DNA from 2 places in the Streptomyces sp. NPDC055099 genome. Region 2 is predicted to be linked to the other one. Evidence: riboswitches for the same ligand, from Rfam matches in the RefSeq annotation. Region 2 holds a riboswitch; the other holds the start of a gene.
The links. A riboswitch is a leader RNA that binds a small molecule or an ion and turns the genes downstream of it on or off. The one in region 2 is predicted to bind S-adenosylmethionine.
Positions count from the first base shown of each region.

Region 1: it holds a riboswitch for S-adenosylmethionine, as region 2 does, so the genes downstream of both, thrC (threonine synthase) here and ACWFRU_RS01255 (aminotransferase class V-fold PLP-dependent enzyme) in region 2, are expected to answer to the same signal.

Region 1 covers NZ_JBSGUA010000008.1:337,046-341,152, reverse strand. Annotated here, with positions in the region: gene ACWFRU_RS22005 (alpha,alpha-trehalose-phosphate synthase (UDP-forming)) at 1-807, opposite strand, end outside; gene ACWFRU_RS22000 (hypothetical protein) at 887-1,147, opposite strand; gene ACWFRU_RS21995 (glucosyl-3-phosphoglycerate synthase) at 1,237-2,181, opposite strand; SAM riboswitch class I at 2,351-2,485, shown strand; gene thrC (threonine synthase) at 2,503-3,810, shown strand; gene ACWFRU_RS21985 (MoaD/ThiS family protein) at 3,898-4,107, shown strand, end outside.
Region 2 covers NZ_JBSGUA010000001.1:274,868-278,974, forward strand. Annotated here, with positions in the region: gene ACWFRU_RS01250 (glycerate kinase family protein) at 1-642, shown strand, start outside; gene ACWFRU_RS01255 (aminotransferase class V-fold PLP-dependent enzyme) at 594-2,006, opposite strand; SAM riboswitch class IV at 2,174-2,290, opposite strand; gene trpD (anthranilate phosphoribosyltransferase) at 2,365-3,429, opposite strand; gene qcrB (cytochrome bc1 complex cytochrome b subunit) at 3,566-4,107, opposite strand, start outside.

The sequences.
Region 1 (4,107 bases), on a different contig from region 2:
GTCGCCGGAGCCCCCGATCTGCTCCCGCAGCGCGACAAGACGCTCCTCCACGTCCGCCCGCCGCGACCGCTCCCGCAGGAAGTCCGCGTCCGCCCCGAGCCCGTGCACCCCGATCCGCGTACCGGACGTACCGCCGAGGACGGCGACGCAGCACTCCGTGAACGCGTCCGCCCACCGGCCCGTCAGGAACGCCGCACGGTCGGCGCCCAGGATGCCGCGCAGGAGCTGCTCGGCGACGTCGTCCGGGAGCATCCGGAAGTAGTCCACCGGCGCCCACGGCGTGTGCGAGAAGTGGCCGATGCGCAGGTCGGGGCGCAGCTCACGCAGCATCCCCGGCACCAGCGCCAGGTGGTAGTCCTGCACGAGGACCGCGGCGTCCGCGCCCGAGCTCTCGGCGAGCGCCTCGGCGAAGGCCCGGTTGTAGGTCTCGTACGACGCCCACTGTCCCCGGAACTCCGGGCCGAAGGCCGGTTCGAGCGGCGTCTGGTAGAGCATGTGGTGGACGAACCACAGGACCGAGTTCGCGATTCCGTTGTACGCGTCGGCGTGCACCTGGGGGTCGATGTCGAGCATCCGTACGCCCGGCTCACCCACCCCGCGCCGCACGGCCTCCCGGTCGCCGTCGCCCAGTGCCGCGCAGACCCACAGGGCCGCGTCGCCGTCGGACTCGCCGATCGCGCTGAGGCCGGAGACGAGCCCGCCGCCGCCCCGCTTGGCCGTCAGTTCCCCGTTCTCCTCCAGGGTGTACGTGACGGGGCCGCGGTTGGACGCGACGAGGACCTGGGCGGAAGCGTGCTCGGAGACCATGTGGCGAACCTAGCCCCTGGGGCGGGGACTCAAACACGTCAGAAGGGACACGTCAGAAGGGGCACGTCAGCAAGGCCGCCTAGTCGCGCCTGCTTCTTGCTGCCGCCACCGCCAGCGCTCCCAGTGCGCACAGGGAGATCGCCAGTCCCGCGTACAGCATCGTGTCCGAGTCGCTGCCCGACTTGGCCAGTTCCCCCCGGGCGCCCTCCCGGCGCACGGGCTCTTCCTGCCGGGTGACGGCGTCGGTGTGGCTGATCCGCGGACCGGCGCCGGCGTCCGCCGCGGCGGCGGACGCGGTGGCCCCGCCGAGTGCTCCTGCCGCCAGGGTGGCCGTCGCCAAGGCCACGGCACCGGCACGAAGCGCGCTTTCCCTTGCTTGTCTGACCCACATAAGTGGGGAATGTAGACAAAATGCCCGGCTTGGGGCGGTTACGCCACGCGGCGAGCCGTGTACTCCGCGATGCCGCACATCGGCGGACGCTCCTCCGTGTCCACCGAATGGGTCCGCGGCTCGAACCCCTGCTCGCCCCGTTCGAACTGGGTGAGCTCGGGTCGTACGAGATGGCCGCGCGCGAGCCGCAGCTGCGCCGTCCGGTAGATCGCCGCCGCCATCCGGCCGAGCGCCTGCCCGTCCTGGTGCCGGTGCTTGCGCACCCCGACATCGACCTGCGCGAGCGCGTCCAGGCCCACGGTGTGCAGCGCGTCGACAAGCAGCCCCAGCTCCACGCCGTAACCGACGGGGAACGGCAGCCGCTCCAGGAGGGATCTGCGCGCCGCATACTCGCCGCCCAACGGCTGTACGAAGCCCGCCAGTTGGGGCCAGTGCATGTTGAGCAGCGGGCGCGCCATCAGCTCGGTCACCCGGCCGCCCTGCCCCGCGGTCTCACCCAGGGGGCGGTCGTACATCGCCTTCACGAAGTCCACGTCGGGCTCGGTCAGGAGCGGGCCCACTATGCCGGTGACGAAGTCCGCCGAGAACTCCCTCAGGTCCGCGTCGACGAACGCGACGATGTCACCGCCGGTCACCAGGAGCGAGCGCCACATGACCTCGCCCTTGCCGGGCACGGCCGGGATGCGCGGCAGGATCACGTCCCGGTGCACGACCCGCGCGCCCGCCCTCCGCGCGACCTCGGCCGTACGGTCCCGCGAGCCGGAGTCGATCACCACGAGCTCGTCGACGAGCGCCGCCTTGTCGACCAGCTCACGGCGGATCTCGGCGACGATCTCGCCGACCGTCCCCTCCTCGTCGAGCGCGGGCAGGACGACACTCACCGAGGCCCCCGACGCCTGCTTGGCGGCGACGAGTGCGCTGAGCGGACGGTCGGCAACGGACCAGGAGCGCCTGGTCAGCCAGCGCTCGGCCTCTTCCAGCACGGGTGGCTCCTCCTGTGTGTGGCCTACATGTGATCCATCTCGCGGTTCGGACGACTATCTCAAGGGTCCAGGCCGTCGGTTACAGTCTTGAACAACGCCGATGACCATCGCATGCCGGGGTCATCGCGTAACAAATGCCCTGGGGCCCCTGAAGCCCCCGGCGCCATACCGCTCATCCAGAGGGGCAGAGGGATACGGCCCGTTGAAGCCCCGGCAACCATCCCGCCGACCGCGCACGCGAGGTCTCGGTGGGGAAGGTGCCAATTCCGTCTCGCGGCGAGATGCGTCGCGGGGAAGATGAGGAGAAAGGGCCTCGCCTCCATGGCTGCGCAGACTGTCGCAACGAACGACACCACCCCTTCCACCACGGGTTCCGTGGACCTCGGCCCCGCATCGGGCCTCTCTTGCCGCGAGTGCGGCGAGCTCTACGCCCTCGGCCCGATCTTCGCCTGTCAGGCCTGTTTCGGCCCGCTCGAAGTGGCGTACGACCTGCCGACCGGTGACCCCGAGGCCCTGCGGAAGCAGATCGAGTCCGGCCCCGACAACATCTGGCGCTACGCCCCGCTGCTGCCCGTCCCGGCGGACGTCGCCGAGAAGCCGAACATGAACCCCGGCTGGACCAAGCTCGTCAAGGCCGACAACCTCGCCCGTGAGCTGGGCGTCGAGCAGGGCAAGCTGTTCGTCAAGGACGACTCCGGCAACCCGACGCACTCCTTCAAGGACCGCGTCGTCGCCCAGGCCATCGAGGCCGCGCGCGCCTTCGGCTTCACCACGCTCTCCTGCTCCTCCACCGGCAACCTCGCGGGCGCCGTCGGCGCCGCCGCGGCCCGCGCCGGCTTCCGCTCCTGCGTGTTCATCCCGCACGACCTGGAGCAGGGCAAGGTCGTCATGGCCGCGGTCTACGGCGGCGAGCTCGTCGGCATCGAGGGCAACTACGACGACGTGAACCGCTTCTGCTCCGAGCTCATCGGCGACCCGCTGGGCGAGGGCTGGGGCTTCGTGAACGTGAACCTGCGGCCGTACTACGGCGAGGGCTCCAAGACCCTCGCGTACGAGATCTGCGAGCAGCTCGGGTGGGTCCTTCCCGACCAGCTCGTCATCCCGATCGCCTCCGGCTCGCAGCTCACGAAGATCGACAAGGGTCTGAAGGAGCTCATCGCGCTCGGCCTCGTGGAGGACAAGCCCTACAAGATCTTCGGTGCGCAGGCCGAGGGCTGTTCGCCGGTGTCCACCGCCTTCAAGGCGGGCCACGACGTCGTGCGCCCCCAGAAGCCGAACACCATCGCCAAGTCGCTCGCCATCGGCAACCCCGCCGACGGGCCGTACGTCCTGGACATCGCGCGTCGCACGGGCGGTGCGGTCGAGGACGTGAACGACGAGCAGGTCGTCCACGCGATTGAGCTGCTCGCCCGGACCGAGGGGATCTTCGCGGAGACCGCCGGTGGTGTGACGGTGGGCGTCACGAAGAAGCTGATCGAGGCGGGGCTCATTGACCCGGCGTTGACCACGGTGGTCCTGAACACCGGTGACGGCCTCAAGACCCTCGACGCGGTCGCGGAGACATCTCAGGCGACCGCGACGATCAAGCCCAGCCTTGAGGCGTTTCGCTCCGCGGGTCTTGCCGACTGAGCTTGTTCGCTTGACTGCGGCGCCGTCGTGGCTGGTCGCGCAGTTCCCCGCGCCCCTTACGGGGCCCGCATATCCCGAGGTGAATTCATGAGCGTCAACGTCCGCATCCCCACCATTCTTCGCACCTACACCGGCGGGCAGTCCGAGGTGGCCGCCGAGGGGGCCAATCTCTCCGAGGTCATCGCCGACCTGGAGAAGAACCACGCCGGTATCGCCGCCCGTGTCCTGGACGACCAGGGCAAGCTGCGGCGCTTCGTGAACGTCTACGTGAACGACGACGACGTCCGCTTCGAGCAG
Region 2 (4,107 bases):
CGCGTCGCCTGCAACCCCTTCAACGTCCTGACCGGCGAGCGCGGCGTCGCCCGCGTCTTCGGCCCCCAGAAGGGCGCGACGCCCACGCAGGTCGAACAGCTGGCGGCGGGCCTCGAACACTGGGCGCACGTCCTGACCCGCGACCTGCACGCCGCCGGAGACCTCGCCCTCGGCCCCGGAACAGGCGCGTCCGGCGGCCTGGGAGCCGGCCTCGCGGCTCTCGGCGCCCAGCTGCTCCCCCGCTTCGACGTCCTCCTTGACCACCTGGACCTGAACGCGCGCCTGGCCCGCGCCGACCTCGTCGTCACCGCCGAGGGCGCCCTCGACCACCAGACGCCCCGCGGCAAGGTCCCCGCCGAAGTGGCGCGCCGTGCCAAGCGGTTCGGCCGTCCCGTCCTGGTCCTCGCGGGCACGATCGGCCAGGGCGCGCACCACGTACGGGCGGAGGGCGTGGACGCCTACAGCGCGATCCTGCCCGCGCCGGTCTCGCTCACCGAGGCGCTCGGCCGCGGCGGCGAGTTCCTCACCGACGCGACCGAACGCGCCCTGCGGATGATCGTCCTGGGGTCACGCCTGAAGGGACGGGCCAAGGCTCAGGCGACGTTGGTGTCCGGCACGCAACGCCCGTCCTCCGTGCGGTAGTTCCAGCGCGCGCCGTCCGCCACGAGCTCCTTGACGGCGCGCACGAACCGCTCCACGTGCTCGTCCGGGGTGCCCGCGCCGAAGCTGACACGGATCGCGTTCAGCGACTTCTCGCCGGGCGCGGCCTCGGGGGCACCGCACTCCCCCTGGGTCTGCGGGTCGCTGCCGAGGAGGGTGCGCACCAGCGGGTGGGCGCAGAAGAGGCCGTCACGTACGCCGATGCCGTACTCGGCGGAGAGCGCGGCGGCGAAGTGCGAGCTGTTCCAGCCGTCGACGACGAAGGAGATGACGCCGACGCGCGGCGCGTCGTCGCCGAAGAGCGAGAGCACCTTCACCGCGGGCACCTCGGCGAGGCCCTCGCGCACCTTCGCGATCAGGTGGCGCTCACGGGCGACGAGTTCGTCGAAGCCCGCCTCGGTGAGCGCCTTGCAGGCGGCGGCGATGGAGTACACGCCGATGACGTTCGGCGAACCGGCCTCGTGGCGCGCGGCGGTCTCGTGCCACTCGACGTCCACGCCCCCGTCCGTACGCCGCGCGACCTTCCGCGAGGCGCCGCCGCCGGCGAGGTACGGCTCGGCCGCCTTCAGCCAGTCGGAACGGCCGGCGAGGACGCCGGAGCCGAAGGGCGCGTACAGCTTGTGGCCGGAGAAGGCGACCCAGTCGACGTCGAGCTCGCTGATGGAGACCGGGTGGTGCGGCGCGAGCTGCGCGGCGTCCAGGACGATGCGGGCGCCGTGCGCGTGGGCGGCGGCGGCCAGCTCCTTGACCGGCCACAGCTCACCGGTGACGTTCGAGGCGCCGGTCACGCAGACCAGGGCGGGACCGTAGGGGTCGCGGTCGGCGAGGGCGCGCTCCAGGGTGGCGACGGCCTGGTCCGCGGTGCGCGGGGCGTTGAGGTACGTCACGCGGGCGTCGCGCCACGGAAGCAGCGAGGCGTGGTGCTCGGTCTCGAAGACGAAGACCTGGCAGTCGTCCGGAAGGGCGGCGGCGAGCAGGTTCAGCGAGTCGGTGGTCGAACGGGTGAAGACGACCTGGTCGTCCTCGCGGCAGCCGAGGAATTCCGCGACGGTGACCCGGCTGTTCTCGAAGAGGTCGGTGGAGAGCTGCGAGAGGTACCCGGCACCGCGGTGCACGCTGCCGTAGTACGGCGCGTAGGCGGCCACGTCGTCCCACACCCGCTGGAGGGCCGGGGCGCTGGCGGCGTAGTCGAGCGCCGCGTAGGTCACCTCGCCGCCGGTGACGAGCGGCACGGTGACATCGCGGCCGAGCACCGGCAGCGGCGCGGCACAGCAGGGGTCGGCGGACTCGGTGGAGGCGGCTTCGGCGGAGGCGGCTTCGGTGGTGGCGACGATGCGTGCGGACATGGCGAACTCCCGTGGGAAGGCAGGCGAGTTCACTGCGAGAGCGCGCGTACGGCGCCGCAGTGAAGAAGAGAAAAGGGGGTGCGGAAAAGGGGCCGGAAAGCCCTATCGCATTCGCTTGCTCACGAGACTGCTCCCTTGAGGACCAGGACCCCAGGGTTGTTCGCAGGGGTCCGCGCTTGCCATGGACCTTGCTGTCCACGGCCTGGTCTTCACCCGGGGCACCCCGCCACGGACGGAGGGTTGCCGGACAGCGAGCCGGGGCCTAATCGCTGTCACTCATGACCTGCGCAGCATCTTGCCACACGATCTTCTCGGTGCCCACCGCAGTCCGGCATCCGGACCGCGGCGGGCACCGCACTCACCTGTTGCTGGCCGCCACCCACAGCTCAAGAGCCTTCTTCGCCGACCCGGAGTCGATCGACTCCGCCGCCTTCGCGATGCCGTCGCCGATCTGCTCCACCAGGGTCCCCTCGCCCGGCGAGAGAGCCACCAGGGCCGCCGCCGTGTTTAGCAGGACGGCGTCCCGCACAGGGCCCTGCTCGCCGTCCAGGAGGCGCAGCGCCACCTCGGCGTTGTACGAGGCGTCGGCGCCCCGCAGCGCCTCGACGGGGACGAGGTCGATGCCCACGTCCCGCGGGTCGAAGGCCTCCTCGCGCACGGCTCCGTCCCGCACCACCCAGACCCGCGATGTCGACGTGGTCGTCAGCTCGTCGAGGCCGTCGTCGCCGCGGAAGACCAGGGAGGAGTTGCCGCGCTCGGCGAAGACCCCTGCCACGATCGGCGCCATCTTCGGGTCGGCCACGCCGACCGCCTGGGCCCGCACCCTGGCCGGGTTGGTGAGCGGACCGAGGGCGTTGAAGACGGTCCGGATGCCCAGCTGGCTGCGCGCCGCGCCCGCGTGCCGCAGCGCCGGGTGGAACTTCACGGCGAAGCAGAAGGTGATCCCGGCTTCCTCGGCCACCTCGACGACCCGCTTCAGCGGCAGCTCCAGGTTCACCCCGAGCTTCTCCAGGACGTCGGAGGCTCCCGAGGCGCTGGAGGCCGCGCGGTTGCCGTGCTTGACGACCTTGGCGCCCGCGCCGGCGGCCACGATCGCGGACATCGTGGAGATGTTGACGGTCTTGGCGCCGTCACCGCCGGTGCCGACGATGTCGACGGTCCGCCCCGGCACCTCGATCACGTTGGCGTGCTCGTACATCGTGCGGACGAGGCCGGAGATCTCCTCCACGGTCTCGCCCTTGGCCCGCAGGGCGACGACGAAGCCCGCGATCTGCGCGTCGGTCGCCTCGCCGCGCATGATGCGGTCCATGGCCCAGGCCGTGTCCTCGGTGCTCTGGTCACGTCCCTCGAGCAGTCCGTTCAGCACACCCGGCCAGGAACGGGCCGCCGCGGTGTTGCCTCCTGCGGGGGTCACAGCGCTCATCTGCCGCTCCTGGGTTCGTCTAGACACGGGACAGGAACACCTTATCCAGCCCCGGGGACGGCAAAGAGCCCCGTCCATGCAGTGGAACGCATGGACAGGGCTCTCGCCGTGGCGACCTTGTCAGAGTCTCAGGTGATCAGTGGTGGCCGTGGCCGCTGGTGATCTCCTTGTACTCCTCGGTGGTGGGCTTGGGGATCTGGTTGTCCTCCCCGTAGTAGCCCTTGCTGAGCTTGGCCCGGAGCTTCTGCGAACCGGACACCTTGCGCTCGACGCCGTTCTCGTCGACCGAGGGGCCGATCTCGAGCGGCGCGTACTGCTCGTGCGCGGTGAGCGTGTGCAGCTGCTCCTGGTTGAGCGGCTCGTGGACCTCGATGAACTCACCGTGCGGCAGGCGCTTGATGATGCCCGACTCGCGGCCGTGCAGGACCTTCTCCTTGTCACGCCGCTGCAGACCCAGGCAGATCCGCTTGGTGATGATGAAGGCGAGGACCGGTGCCACGAAGAAGGCGATGCGCACGAACCAGGTGATCGCGTTGATCGACAGGTGGAAGTGCGTGGCCCAGAGGTCGTTTCCACCACCGATGAGCAGCACCATGTACCAGGTGATCCACGCGACGCCGAAGCCCGTACGGGTCGGGACGTTGCGCGGGCGGTCCAGGATGTGGTGCTCGCGCTTGT